Linked DNA regions of Parafrankia discariae. The protein of the gene in region 1 binds, or shares a complex with, the protein of each later gene. Links are inferred from orthologs where the notes say so. Each region holds a gene or a part of one and is shown in the gene's direction. Other genes may lie near its edges.

What was found. The genes of interacting proteins can lie anywhere in the genome.
Region 2: the proteins of uvrA (region 1) and mfd are in contact, whole or in part, in a crystal structure (PDB 4DFC), measured with the Escherichia coli proteins. The link is inferred for Parafrankia discariae from one-to-one orthologs.

What each region holds. Positions count from the first base shown.
Region 1 is NZ_KB891219.1:262,409-268,512, forward strand. The notes cover bases 1-3,408. They hold uvrA (excinuclease ABC subunit UvrA), read left to right. Parts: upstream 1-310; coding sequence 311-3,208; downstream 3,209-3,408. Other genes in these bases: B056_RS0118210 (SsgA family sporulation/cell division regulator), read right to left, coding at 3,258-3,408. Outside these bases: more of B056_RS0118210, read right to left, coding at 3,409-3,677; excinuclease ABC subunit UvrC, read left to right, coding at 4,082-6,104. UniProt on the Escherichia coli protein: The UvrABC repair system catalyzes the recognition and processing of DNA lesions. UvrA is an ATPase and a DNA-binding protein. A damage recognition complex composed of 2 UvrA and 2 UvrB subunits scans DNA for abnormalities.
Region 2 is NZ_KB891208.1:135,844-141,328, forward strand. What follows is about bases 1-4,137. They hold mfd (transcription-repair coupling factor), read left to right. Parts: upstream 1-382; coding sequence 383-3,937; downstream 3,938-4,137. Other genes in these bases: B056_RS0112025 (SurA N-terminal domain-containing protein), read left to right, coding at 4,018-4,137. In the rest of the region: more of B056_RS0112025, read left to right, coding at 4,138-4,773; mazG (nucleoside triphosphate pyrophosphohydrolase), read left to right, coding at 4,779-5,485. UniProt on the Escherichia coli protein: Couples transcription and DNA repair by recognizing RNA polymerase (RNAP) stalled at DNA lesions. Mediates ATP-dependent release of RNAP and its truncated transcript from the DNA, and recruitment of nucleotide excision repair machinery to the damaged site.

The sequences.
Region 1 (6,104 bases):
TCTCCTCGATCTCTGTGTGGCCTGGTCCGCGCGGATCGTCCGGCCCCGGACCGCCGCGGTGGCGGCCCGGCGGCGTGGAGTGACCCACGGAGCGCGTCCATTCTGATCGGCGTGACCGCCGTGTGTCCTGGTCGGAACAACGATGTGGGCTGCGAGGTTCCCTCGCCGGAGCCGGGCCTGGCCGGTGCGGGCGCGTCGGCCCGGGCGTGTAGCGTCGGACGGGTTCGAACGCGCGTTTGATCCGGCGCCGCCGTGGCACCCATGCCCGGGCGCCACCCACACCCGACCGAAGACCACGAGGGACCTGACGATGGCTGACCGTCTTGTCGTCCGCGGAGCACGTGAGCACAACCTTCGTGACGTCGATCTCGACCTGCCCAGGGACGGCCTGGTCGTCTTCACCGGGCTGTCGGGCTCGGGCAAGTCGAGCCTCGCCTTCGACACGATCTTCGCGGAGGGGCAGCGCCGGTACGTCGAGTCGCTCTCGGCCTACGCCCGCCAGTTCCTCGGCCAGATGGACAAGCCGGACGTCGACTTCATCGAGGGCCTGTCACCGGCGGTCTCGATCGACCAGAAGTCCACCTCGCGCAACCCGCGCTCGACGGTGGGCACGATCACCGAGGTCTACGACTACCTGCGGCTGCTTTACGCGCGGGTCGGCCATCCACACTGCCCGAAGTGTGGCCGCCCGATCGCCCGGCAGACCCCGCAGCAGATCGTCGACCGCCTCCTCGAGCTCCCCGAGGGCACCCGCTTCCAGGTGCTGGCGCCGGTCGTGCGCGGTCGCAAGGGCGAGTACGCCGACCTCTTCGCCGAGCTGCAGAGCTCCGGCTTCGCCCGGGTCCGGGTGGACGGCACCGTCGTCGCGCTCACCGAGCGTCCCAAGCTCGAGAAACAGCGCAAGCACACGATCGAGGTCGTGGTCGACCGGCTCGCCGCGAAGGAGTCGGCCAAGCGCCGCCTCACCGACTCCATCGAGACGGCGCTCAAGCTCGGCAGCGGCCTGGTGCTGCTCGACTTCGTCGACCGCGACCCGGCCGACCCCGACCGCGAGCGGATGTACTCCGAGCATCTGGCCTGCATGTACGACGACCTCTCCTTCGAGGAGATGGAGCCGCGGTCGTTCTCGTTCAACTCGCCGTTCGGGGCCTGCCAGGAGTGCACCGGGCTGGGGACCCGCAAGGAGGTCGACCCCGACCTCGTCGTGCCCGACCCGACGCTCTCGCTCGCCGAGGGCGCGATCCAGCCGTGGGCCGGCGGGCACAACAAGGAGTACTTCGAGCGGCTGCTGACGGCGCTCAGCGAGGACCTCAGCTTCCGGATGGACACCCCGTGGGAGGGGCTGCCGGAACGCGCCCGCAAGGCGATCCTGCACGGCAGCGGCGAGACCGAGATCCACGTCGGCTACACGAACCGCTACGGCCGCAAGCGCTCCTACTACACGTCCTTCGAGGGCGTGATGGCCTTCCTGCGCCGCCGGCACTCGGACGCCGAGTCCGACACCAGCCGCGAGCGCTACGAGGGCTACATGCGTGACGTGCCCTGCCCGGCGTGCCGGGGCGCCCGGCTCAAACCGGAGTCGCTGGCCGTCACCCTCGGCGGCCGCTCCATCGCCGAGGTCTCCGGGATGTCGATCGGGGAGTGCGCGGGCTTCCTGCGTGAGGTCGAGCTCAACGAGCGGGAGCAGACCATCGCCGGGCGGGTTCTCAAGGAGATCGACGCCCGGCTCGCCTTCCTGCTGGACGTCGGCCTCGACTACCTGTCGCTGAACCGCTCCGCCGGCACGCTCGCCGGTGGGGAGGCCCAGCGCATCCGCCTCGCCACCCAGATCGGCTCGGGGCTGGTCGGCGTGCTCTACGTGCTCGACGAGCCGTCGATCGGCCTGCACCAGCGGGACAACCGCCGTCTCATCCAGACCCTCGTCCGGCTGCGCGACCTCGGCAACACGCTGATCGTCGTGGAACACGACGAGGACACGATCCGCGCCGCGGACTGGGTGGTGGACATCGGCCCCGGCGCCGGCGAGCACGGCGGTCGGGTGGTCGTCTCCGGCCCGGTCGAGGAGCTGCTGAGCAGCGAGGAGTCGATGACCGGCGCCTACCTCTCCGGCCGGCGGCAGATCCCGGTGCCCGACATCCGCCGCGCGCCGACGAAGTCGCGTTCGCTGACCGTGCACGGCGCCCGGGAGCACAACCTCCGGGACGTGACGGTGTCGTTCCCGCTCGGCTGCCTGGTGGCCGTCACCGGCGTCTCCGGCTCGGGCAAGTCGACACTGGTCAACGACATCCTCGCCAGCGTGCTCGCGAACCACCTCAACGGCGCCCGCGAGGTACCGGGCCGGCACCGCACGGTGTCCGGTCTCGAGCACCTCGACAAGGCGGTCCGGGTCGACCAGTCACCGATCGGCCGCACGCCCCGGTCCAACCCGGCGACCTACACCGGCGTGTTCGACCACATCCGCCGGCTGTTCGCGGAGACGACCGAGGCGAAGGTCCGCGGGTACCTGCCGGGCCGGTTCTCGTTCAACGTCAAGGGCGGCCGGTGCGAGGCCTGCTCCGGCGACGGCACCATCAAGATCGAGATGAACTTCCTGCCGGACGTCTACGTTCCGTGCGAGGTCTGCGCGGGCGCCCGGTACAACCGGGAGACGCTGGAGGTGCACTTCAAGGGCCGCAACATCGCCGAGGTGCTCGACATGCCGATCGAGGAGGCCGCGGAGTTCTTCGCGGCGGTCCCGGCGATCGCCCGGCACCTGCGCACGCTCAACGACGTCGGGCTCGGCTACGTCCGGCTCGGCCAGTCGGCGCCCACCCTCTCCGGCGGAGAGGCGCAGCGGGTGAAGCTCGCCTCGGAGCTGCAGCGACGCTCCACCGGGCGGACCGTCTACGTGCTGGACGAGCCCACCACCGGCCTGCACTTCGAGGACATCCGCAAACTGCTCGGCGTGCTCGGCCGGCTTGTCGACGCCGGCAACACGGTGATCGTCATCGAGCACAACCTCGACGTCATCAAGACCGCCGACTGGATCGTCGACATGGGCCCGGAGGGCGGGAGCGGCGGCGGCCGGGTGGTCGCCGAGGGTGCTCCCGAGACCATCGCCGCGGTGCCCGAGAGCCACACCGGGGCGTTCCTGCGGGAGATCCTCGGTGACAAGGTCGACGCCCGTCCGAAGTCACGGCCGAGGCTCGCCGGCGCGGCGTCGCTGTGACGACGGGCGGGCGGGCCGCCGCCGCGCGGCCCGGTCAGGCCCGCGGGAGTCAGGTCTGGAGCAGGTCGTCGAGAACGGCGTCCAGCGCGACCTCGGGGTGCTCCTCGCCGGCGGGCACGACCCGCTCGGTGCGCTCGAGGAAGCGGCGGACGGGGGCGGCGTCCAGCACGACGACCGAGCGGCGCTCGCCGTCGGCGAGTTCGAGGCGGATGCCGCCCCGGGTCGGCTCGGGCGTGATGCGGACATCGCCGTCGCCGACGGGTGTCGGGCCGTCCAGACCGGCCCGTAGCGCGTCCCGGGGAGCCACCCAGTGCCCCTGCGGGAGCGCGGGATGATCCGGCCGGGAGACGAGTACGAGGGCGACCGCCAGCGGGTCACAGCTACGCCAGGTGATCTGCAGGACGGTGATCCTCCCGCGGCCGGGGGCGTTGTCAACGACGAACTCCGTCGTGACGTCCTCCACCTGCACGCGTCGGCTCCCTCGGCCCGATCTCCCCGGTTCAACTGCCTCGCCGGTTTACACCGTCGCAGCAGTTCGCTCGCGGCGCCACCCGAGTGGACGCGCTTCAGCATACGGCGACCAGGCGCTGACCGAGGGCGGACGGGAGATCGGCCCGCCGACAGATTGGCCACACGGCGCCGTCCGGGCCCTGGCGACGGCCCTTCGGTGGGTGCCTGGTCGCCCGGACGGGCCGGTCGGCGAGCCTTCCGGGCGGGCGCCGCGGGCCGCCGGGTGCGCCACGGGCGCGGTGCCTGCGCCCGGCCGGAATCCGGGAACGACGGGGGCCCTCGACAGCATGGAAGCTCAGCGTGATGAAATGGCTACGTGCAGGAACTGCTCAGGTCGGATGATGGTCGCCGTAGGCTCGGCTCATGGCTGATCCGGCGACCTACCGGCCCCCGCCGGGCTCGATCCCCGAGACCCCGGGCGTGTATCGCTTCCGCGACGAACATGGCCGGGTCATTTACGTGGGCAAGGCCAAGAGTCTGCGGGCCCGGCTGGCCAACTACTTCGCCGACATCCACACGCTGCATCCCCGGACCCAGCACATGGTCACCACGGCCGGCTCGGTGGAGTGGACGGTGGTGTCCACCGAGGTCGAGGCGCTCCAGCTCGAGTACACCTGGATCAAGGAGTTCGATCCGCGTTTCAACGTCCGCTACCGCGATGACAAGAGCTACCCGAGTCTCGCGGTGACACTGTCCGAGGAGTTCCCGCGGCTCCAGGTGATGCGTGGACCCAAGCGGCGCGGCGTGCGCTACTTCGGCCCCTACGCGCACGCCTGGGCCATCAGGGAGACCCTGGACCTGCTGCTGCGGGTCTTCCCCGCGCGTACCTGCAGCTCCGGGGTCTTCAAGCGGGCCGGCCAGGTGGGCCGCCCCTGCCTGCTCGGGTACATCGACCGCTGCTCGGCCCCCTGCGTGGGGCGGGTCGACGCCGACGCGCACCGCCAGATCGTCGACGACTTCTGCGACTTCATGTCCGGCCAGACCGGCCGCTACCTGCGCCGCCTCGAGCGGGAGATGCGGGACGCGGCGCAGGCACAGGAGTACGAGCGCGCCGCGCGGTTGCGCGACGACATCGGGGCGCTGCGCCGCGCGGTGGAGAAGCAGGCCGTCGTCCTGCCCGACGGCACCGACGCCGACGTGATCGCGTTCGCCCAGGACGAGCTGGAGGCCGCGGTCCAGGTCTTCTACGTACGTGGCGGCCGGGTCCGCGGCCAGCGGGGCTGGGTCGTCGACAAGCTGGAGGACGTCACCACCGCCGACCTCGTCGAGCAGTTCCTGACCCAGGAGTACCTCGACGGCGTCCGCCCGGCCGGCACCGTCGATCCGGCGCCGGCCGGGCAGGTCCCCCGCGAGATCCTCGTGCCCGAGCTGCCGCCGGACACCGAGGCCGTCGCCGAGCTGCTCACGCGGGCCCGCGGGGCCCGCGTCGACCTGCGCGTCCCCCGCCGCGGCGACAAACGCACCCTGATGGAGACCGTCGAACGCAACGCCAAGCAGGCGTTCACGCTGCACCGGACGAAGCGCGCCGGCGACCTCACCGCCCGCAGTCGCGCGCTGGCCGATCTCCAGGAGGCGCTCGAACTGCCCGACGCCCCGCTGCGGATCGAGTGCTTCGACGTGTCGAACACCCAGGGCACCGACGTCGTGGCCAGCATGGTGGTCTTCGAGGACGGCCTGCCCCGCAAGTCGGAGTACCGCAGGTTCGCCATCCGCGGGGTCGACGGGCAGGACGACGTGGCGAGCATGCGCGAGACCGTCCACCGGCGCTTCTCCCGCTACCTGGCGGAACGGGCCCGCACCGGCGAGCTGGAGGGATACCCGGACGCCCCCGCCGGCGCCGACTCGGCGCCCGGGGCGGAACCGCCCCCGCTCGGCCGGGATCCGGAGACCGGCCGGCCCCGGAAGTTCGCCTACCCGCCCAACCTCGTCGTCGTCGACGGCGGCCCGCCGCAGGTCGCCGCGGCCGCGCGGGCGCTCGACGAGCTCGGTGTCGAGGCCGGGCCGGGCGGGGTGGCGCTGTGCGGGCTGGCCAAGCGCCTGGAGGAGGTCTGGCTGCCCGACCAGGACGAGCCGGTGATCCTCCCGCGGACGAGCGAGGCCCTCTACCTGCTGCAGCGGGTGCGGGACGAGGCGCACCGGTTCGCGATCACCTACCACCGGCAGAAGCGGTCGACGTCGATGGTCGCCTCGGCGCTCGACGACGTCCCGGGGCTCGGGGAGACCCGGCGCAAGGCGCTGCTGCGGCACTTCGGCTCGGTGTCGAAGGTGCGCGCCGCGGGCGCGGTGGAGATCGCGCAGGTGCCGGGCATCGGCCCGCGCACGGCGGAGGCGATCGTCGCCGCCCTGGCCCGATCGGCCCCGGGCACCGACGCGGCGCCGGCACCCG
Region 2 (5,485 bases), on another replicon or contig:
TGGTCATATCGACCCCGCCGCCCGGGAACCTCACCGGGGACGGCTGCGTCCTGGACGCCTCCGCACCCAGGGTGGCTCCGTATCCGGGGGTTCCCTCGCCGCGGCGGTGTGGTCCGCGGGGGTGCCCCTCCGGGTCGGTGCCACGACCGGTACGGCGCCGCGTCCGGGGTACACCTCTTCGGTACCCAGCGGGGTGGTCGGCCCGCCGGTGGAGATGCCCTCCGCCGGATTCCCACCGCCGGCGATCCTCACGGCCGGCAGTACCGCCTGTCGGATCGCTGTTGCAACCGGAGTCGGCCGTCGTCTGGCCGCATCGCCGTGGCCGCCGCGTAGTCCGTCGGCACCGGATTCGCTAGCACTGGAGAGGCACGGGACGGATCACATGACCCTCGCGCCGCTGCTTGACGCCCTAGTCACCCGCCCCGGCGGCGACCCGGCGCTGACCCGCGCGCTGGCCTCGTCGGACGAACCCGTCCTCGACCTGGCCGGGCCCGCGGCGCTGCGCCCGTTCGCGGTGGCGGCGATGGCCCGGACCGGCCGCACCGTCCTGGCGGTGACGGCGACCGGCCGTGAGGCCGAGGACCTGGCCGACGCGGTGGGCAGCCTGCTGGGGCCCGAGCGTGTCGCGGTGTACCCGAGCTGGGAGACGCTGCCGCACGAGCGGCTCTCGCCACGGGCGGACACCGTCGGGCGGCGGCTGGCCGTCCTGCGCCGGCTCGCGCACCCGGGCACCGGCGGTGCCACCGGGGCGGGCCCGCTGGCCGTCGTGGTGGCACCGGTCCGCTCGGTGCTCCAGCCCCAGGTGGCCCGGCTGGGTGAGCTCGCCCCGGTCGCGCTGGCGAAGGGTGACACCGCCGACCTCGAGGACGTCACCGCCCGCCTGGTGGGCATCGCCTACCACCGGGTCGACCTGGTCGAGCGGCGCGGCGAGATGGCCGTCCGCGGCGGGATCCTCGACGTCTTCCCGCCGACCGAGGAACACCCGCTGCGGATCGAGTTCTTCGGCGACGAGGTGGACGACATCCGCCGCTTCTCCGTCGCCGACCAGCGCGCGCTGCCCGCGGAGGACGGCGAGCCGGCGGCCGAGCTGTTCGCGCCGCCGTGCCGGGAGCTGCTGCTCACCGACGAGGTCCGGGCCCGCGCGGCGGAGCTGGCGCGGGAGCACCCGCAGCTCGTCGACATGCTCGACAAGATCGCCGAGGGCATCCCGGTGGAGGGCATGGAGGCGCTCGCGCCCGTGCTCACCGACGAGATGACCCTGCTGCTCGACGAGCTGCCGGCGGGCTCACGGGTGCTGGTCTGCGACCCCGAGCGGGTGCGCACCCGGGCCGGCGAGCTGGTCCGGACCAGCCAGGAGTTCCTGGACGCCTCATGGAGCGTCGCGGCGCTCGGCGGCGGGGCGCCGATCGACCTGGGCGCGGCGACCTACCGCTCGGTCTCGGACGTCCGGGAGCGGGCCGCCGAGCTGGGTATCCCCTGGTGGTCCGTCAGCCCGTTCGCCGCCGACCCGGCAGGCGGCGCTGACGACACCTTCGGCGACGACACCGTCGTCGCCAGCCTGCGGCCGGCCACGGCCTACCACGGGGACACCGCGCGGGCCACCGCGGACATCAAGGGCTGGCTCGCCGACTCCTGGCGGGTGCTGCTCGTCACCGAGGGCCACGGCCCGGCGCAACGGCTCGTCGAGATGATGCGGGAGGCCGACCTCGGCGCCCGGCTGGCGGCCGACGCCGAACTGGCGGCCGGGGTGGCCGTCGTCACCCAGGCCCAGCTCGGTGACGGGTTCGTCAGCCCCACGCTGCGTCTCGCCGTGCTCACCGAGACCGACCTCGCCGGCGCCCGCGGGGTCACCACCCGGGACATGCGCCGGATGCCGAGCCGGCGCCGCAAGGGCATCGATCCACTGGCGCTGAGCGCCGGCGACCTCGTCGTGCACGACGCGCACGGCGTCGGCCGCTACGTGGAGATGGTCACCCGCACGGTGGCCGGCGCCAAGCGCGAGTACCTGCTGCTCGAGTACGCCCGCGGCGACCGGCTCTACGTGCCGACCGACCAGCTCGAGCAGATCAGCCGCTACGTCGGCGGCGAGGGCCCGAGCCTGGACCGCATCGGCGGCGCCGACTGGGGCAAGCGCAAGAGCCGGGCCCGCAAGGCGGTCAAGGAGATCGCCGGCGAGCTGATCCGGCTGTACAGCGCCCGGATGGCCGCCCCCGGCCACGCCTTCGGCCCCGACAGCCCCTGGCAGCGCGAACTGGAGGACGCCTTCCCCTTCCGGGAGACACCCGACCAGCTCGCGGCCATCGACGAGGTCAAGGCCGACATGGAGAAGCCCGTCCCGATGGACAGGGTGATCTGCGGTGACGTCGGCTACGGCAAGACCGAGATCGCCGTCCGGGCCGCCTTCAAGGCGGTCACCGACGGCCGCCAGGTCGCCGTGCTCGTCCCGACCACGCTGCTCGTCCAGCAGCACTTCCAGACCTTCGCCGAGCGGTACGCGCCGTTCCCGGTCACGGTGAAGGCGGTGAGCCGGTTCAACGCGCCGTCCGAGCAGCGCGCCGTGCTCGACGGCCTCGCCAACGGCACGGTGGACGTCGTCATCGGCACACACCGCCTGCTCTCCAACGAGACGAAGTTCTCCGACCTGGGCCTGGTGATCGTCGACGAGGAGCAGCGCTTCGGCGTCGAGCACAAGGAACACCTGAAGAAGATGCGGACCGCGGTCGACGTGCTCACCATGAGCGCCACGCCGATCCCGCGGACCCTGGAGATGTCGATCACCGGCATCCGGGAGCTGTCGACGATCGACACCCCGCCCGAGGAGCGTCATCCGGTGCTGACCTCGGTGGCGCCCTACGAGCCGCGCCAGGTGACCGCGGCCATCCGCCGCGAGCTGCTGCGCGAGGGGCAGGTGTTCTTCATCCACAACCGGGTGGAGAGCATCGACCGGGCCGCCGCCGCGCTGCGCGAGCTGGTCCCCGAGGCGCGGATCGCCACCGCGCACGGCCAGATGAACGAGGACGCGCTCGAACAGGTCATGGTCTCCTTCTGGGAGAAGAAGTTCGACGTCCTGGTCTGCACGACGATCGTCGAGTCGGGCCTGGACATCTCGAACGCGAACACGCTGATCGTCGAGCGGGCCGACAACTTCGGGCTCTCCCAGCTGCACCAGCTGCGCGGGCGGGTCGGCCGGGGCCGCGAGCGGGCCTACGCCTACTTCCTGTACCCGGCGGACCGGCCGCTCTCGGAGACCGCGCACGACCGGCTGGCCACCATCGCCCAGCACAACGACCTGGGCGCCGGCATGGCCGTCGCGATGAAGGACCTGGAGATCCGCGGCGCCGGGAACCTGCTCGGTGGCGAGCAGTCCGGCCACATCGCGTCAGTCGGCTTCGACCTGTACGTCCGGATGGTCGGCGAGGCCGTCGCCGAGTACAAGGGCGAGGCGGAGGAGCCACCGGAGGTCAAGGTCGAGCTGCCCGTCGACGCGAACCTGCCGCACGACTACGTGCCCAGCGAGCGGCTGCGGCTCGACGCCTACCGCCGGCTGGCCGGCGCGGTCTCCGACACCGACATCGCCGAGGTCCGCGGCGAGCTGGCCGACCGGTTCGGCCCGCTGCCCGAGCCGGTGGAGAACCTGCTCGCCGTTGCCGGCCTGCGGGTGCTCGCCCGCCGGTTCGGCGTCACCGAGATCACGGTCGCCGGCCGGCAGGTCCGGTTCGCCCCGCTGGACCTGCGGGAGAGCCAGACCCTGCGGCTGACCAGGCTCTACAAGGGCGCGGTGGTCAAGCCGGCCGTGCGCACGGTGCTGGTGCCGGCACCCACCGAGACCGGCCGGATCGGCTCCCGCCCGCTGCGTGACCGCGCGCTGCTGGCCTGGGCCGGCCAGCTGCTGGAGGCCGTCGCCGGTGACTCGGTGGCCGCCGCCGCGAGCCGGTGAGAACCACGGCGGAGCGTCCCATACCGTCCAAGTGATAGCCCTGTACCGTTCAAGCCCGGCGAGCGGATACGGTCAGCACTGTGAAGTTTCCGCGTCTTCTGGCCGGGCTCGGGCTCGTCGTGCTCACCGGCATCGCAGGTACCGCATGCACGACGCACGCCGGGGCCGCCGCGCAGGTCGGATCGAGCACGATCGAGACGTCCACGGTGCGCGGGATCGTCGACCGCGGCTTCGAGGCCGTCTCGGCCGTCCCCGCCCAGCAGGCGGCCCAGAGCCTGGACCGGGCCGAGCTGCAGCGCCGCACGCTGACCACCCTGGTGCAGCTCCAGGTGCTCGAGTCCGAGGCGGACCGCCTCGGGGTCACGCTGAGCAGCCAGGACGTCGACGCCTACTACCAGGCGTACGCCGTGCTGCAGTTCGGCAGCGTCGAGGCCTTCGAGACGCGGGCGGCCGCGGCCGGCTTCGCCAAGAAGGACGTCGGCGTGATCGTGCGCACCGGCGCGCTGGAATCCGCCCTCGGTGACAAGATCGCGCCCACCACGCTCGCCTCGGTGGCCGACGCCCGCGCGCAGTACGACAGCATCGTGGCGCAGGTCGGCGACCTTCCGCTGACCTTCGAGGCGGCCCGGCCGTACCTGCAGCGCTTCCTGGCGACCGACCAGCGCGCGGTCAAGCTCCGCCCGCTGCTGACCGCGGCCGCCGACCGGGAGCACGTCTCGATCAACCCGCGCTTCGGCTCGTGGGACGACCAGCAGTTCGCCGTGGTCTCCGCCCCCGGGACGATCGCCACGACGGCCGCGCCGGAGTCCGCGCTCGACCTGACCCTGGGCTCCTGACCGGCGTGACCAGCCGCGTGACCGGCGGGAGAACCCGCATCACCCTGGTCTCCACCAGCGCCCGGGTGGCCCCCGGTCTGTTGACCGCCGCCGCCTGGGACGTGCTCCGCTCGGCCCGGGTCTGGACGGCCAGCCCGGACCACCCGCAGGCCGCGGCGCTGCGCGAGGCCGGCGTCGAGGTCTCGGTGCTGCGGTCGGCGTCGCCCGCCGAGCCCGGCGTGGAGGTCGACCCGGTCGCCGAGCTGCGGGCCGCGGCCGGGCCGGGTGCCGAGGTCGCGTGGCTGCTCGACCCGGTCTCACCGACCGCGGCCGACCGCGTGCTGCGCGCCGCCGCCCGCGCCGGCCGGGACGCCGCCGGCCGGGACGCCGCCGGCCGGGACCACCTCGCGTGGCCGGGGGTCGAGGTCGAGCTGCTGGTCGCCACCCGCGAGCTGCCCGGGTCGGCGCTGCTCGACGCGGTCGCGGTCATGGACCGGCTGCGCTCGCCCGGCGGCTGCCCCTGGGACGCCGAGCAGACCCACGTCTCGCTGGCGCCCTACCTGCTCGAGGAGGCCTACGAGGCCTACCAGGCCATCGAGGACGGCGATCTCGCGGAGCTGCGCGAGGAGCTGGGCGACGTCCTCATGCAGGTGCTCTTCCACGCCCGGGTCGCCGCCGAGGCCGGCGGGGCGGGCTGGGACGTCGACGACGTCGCGGCCGGGCTGACCGCCAA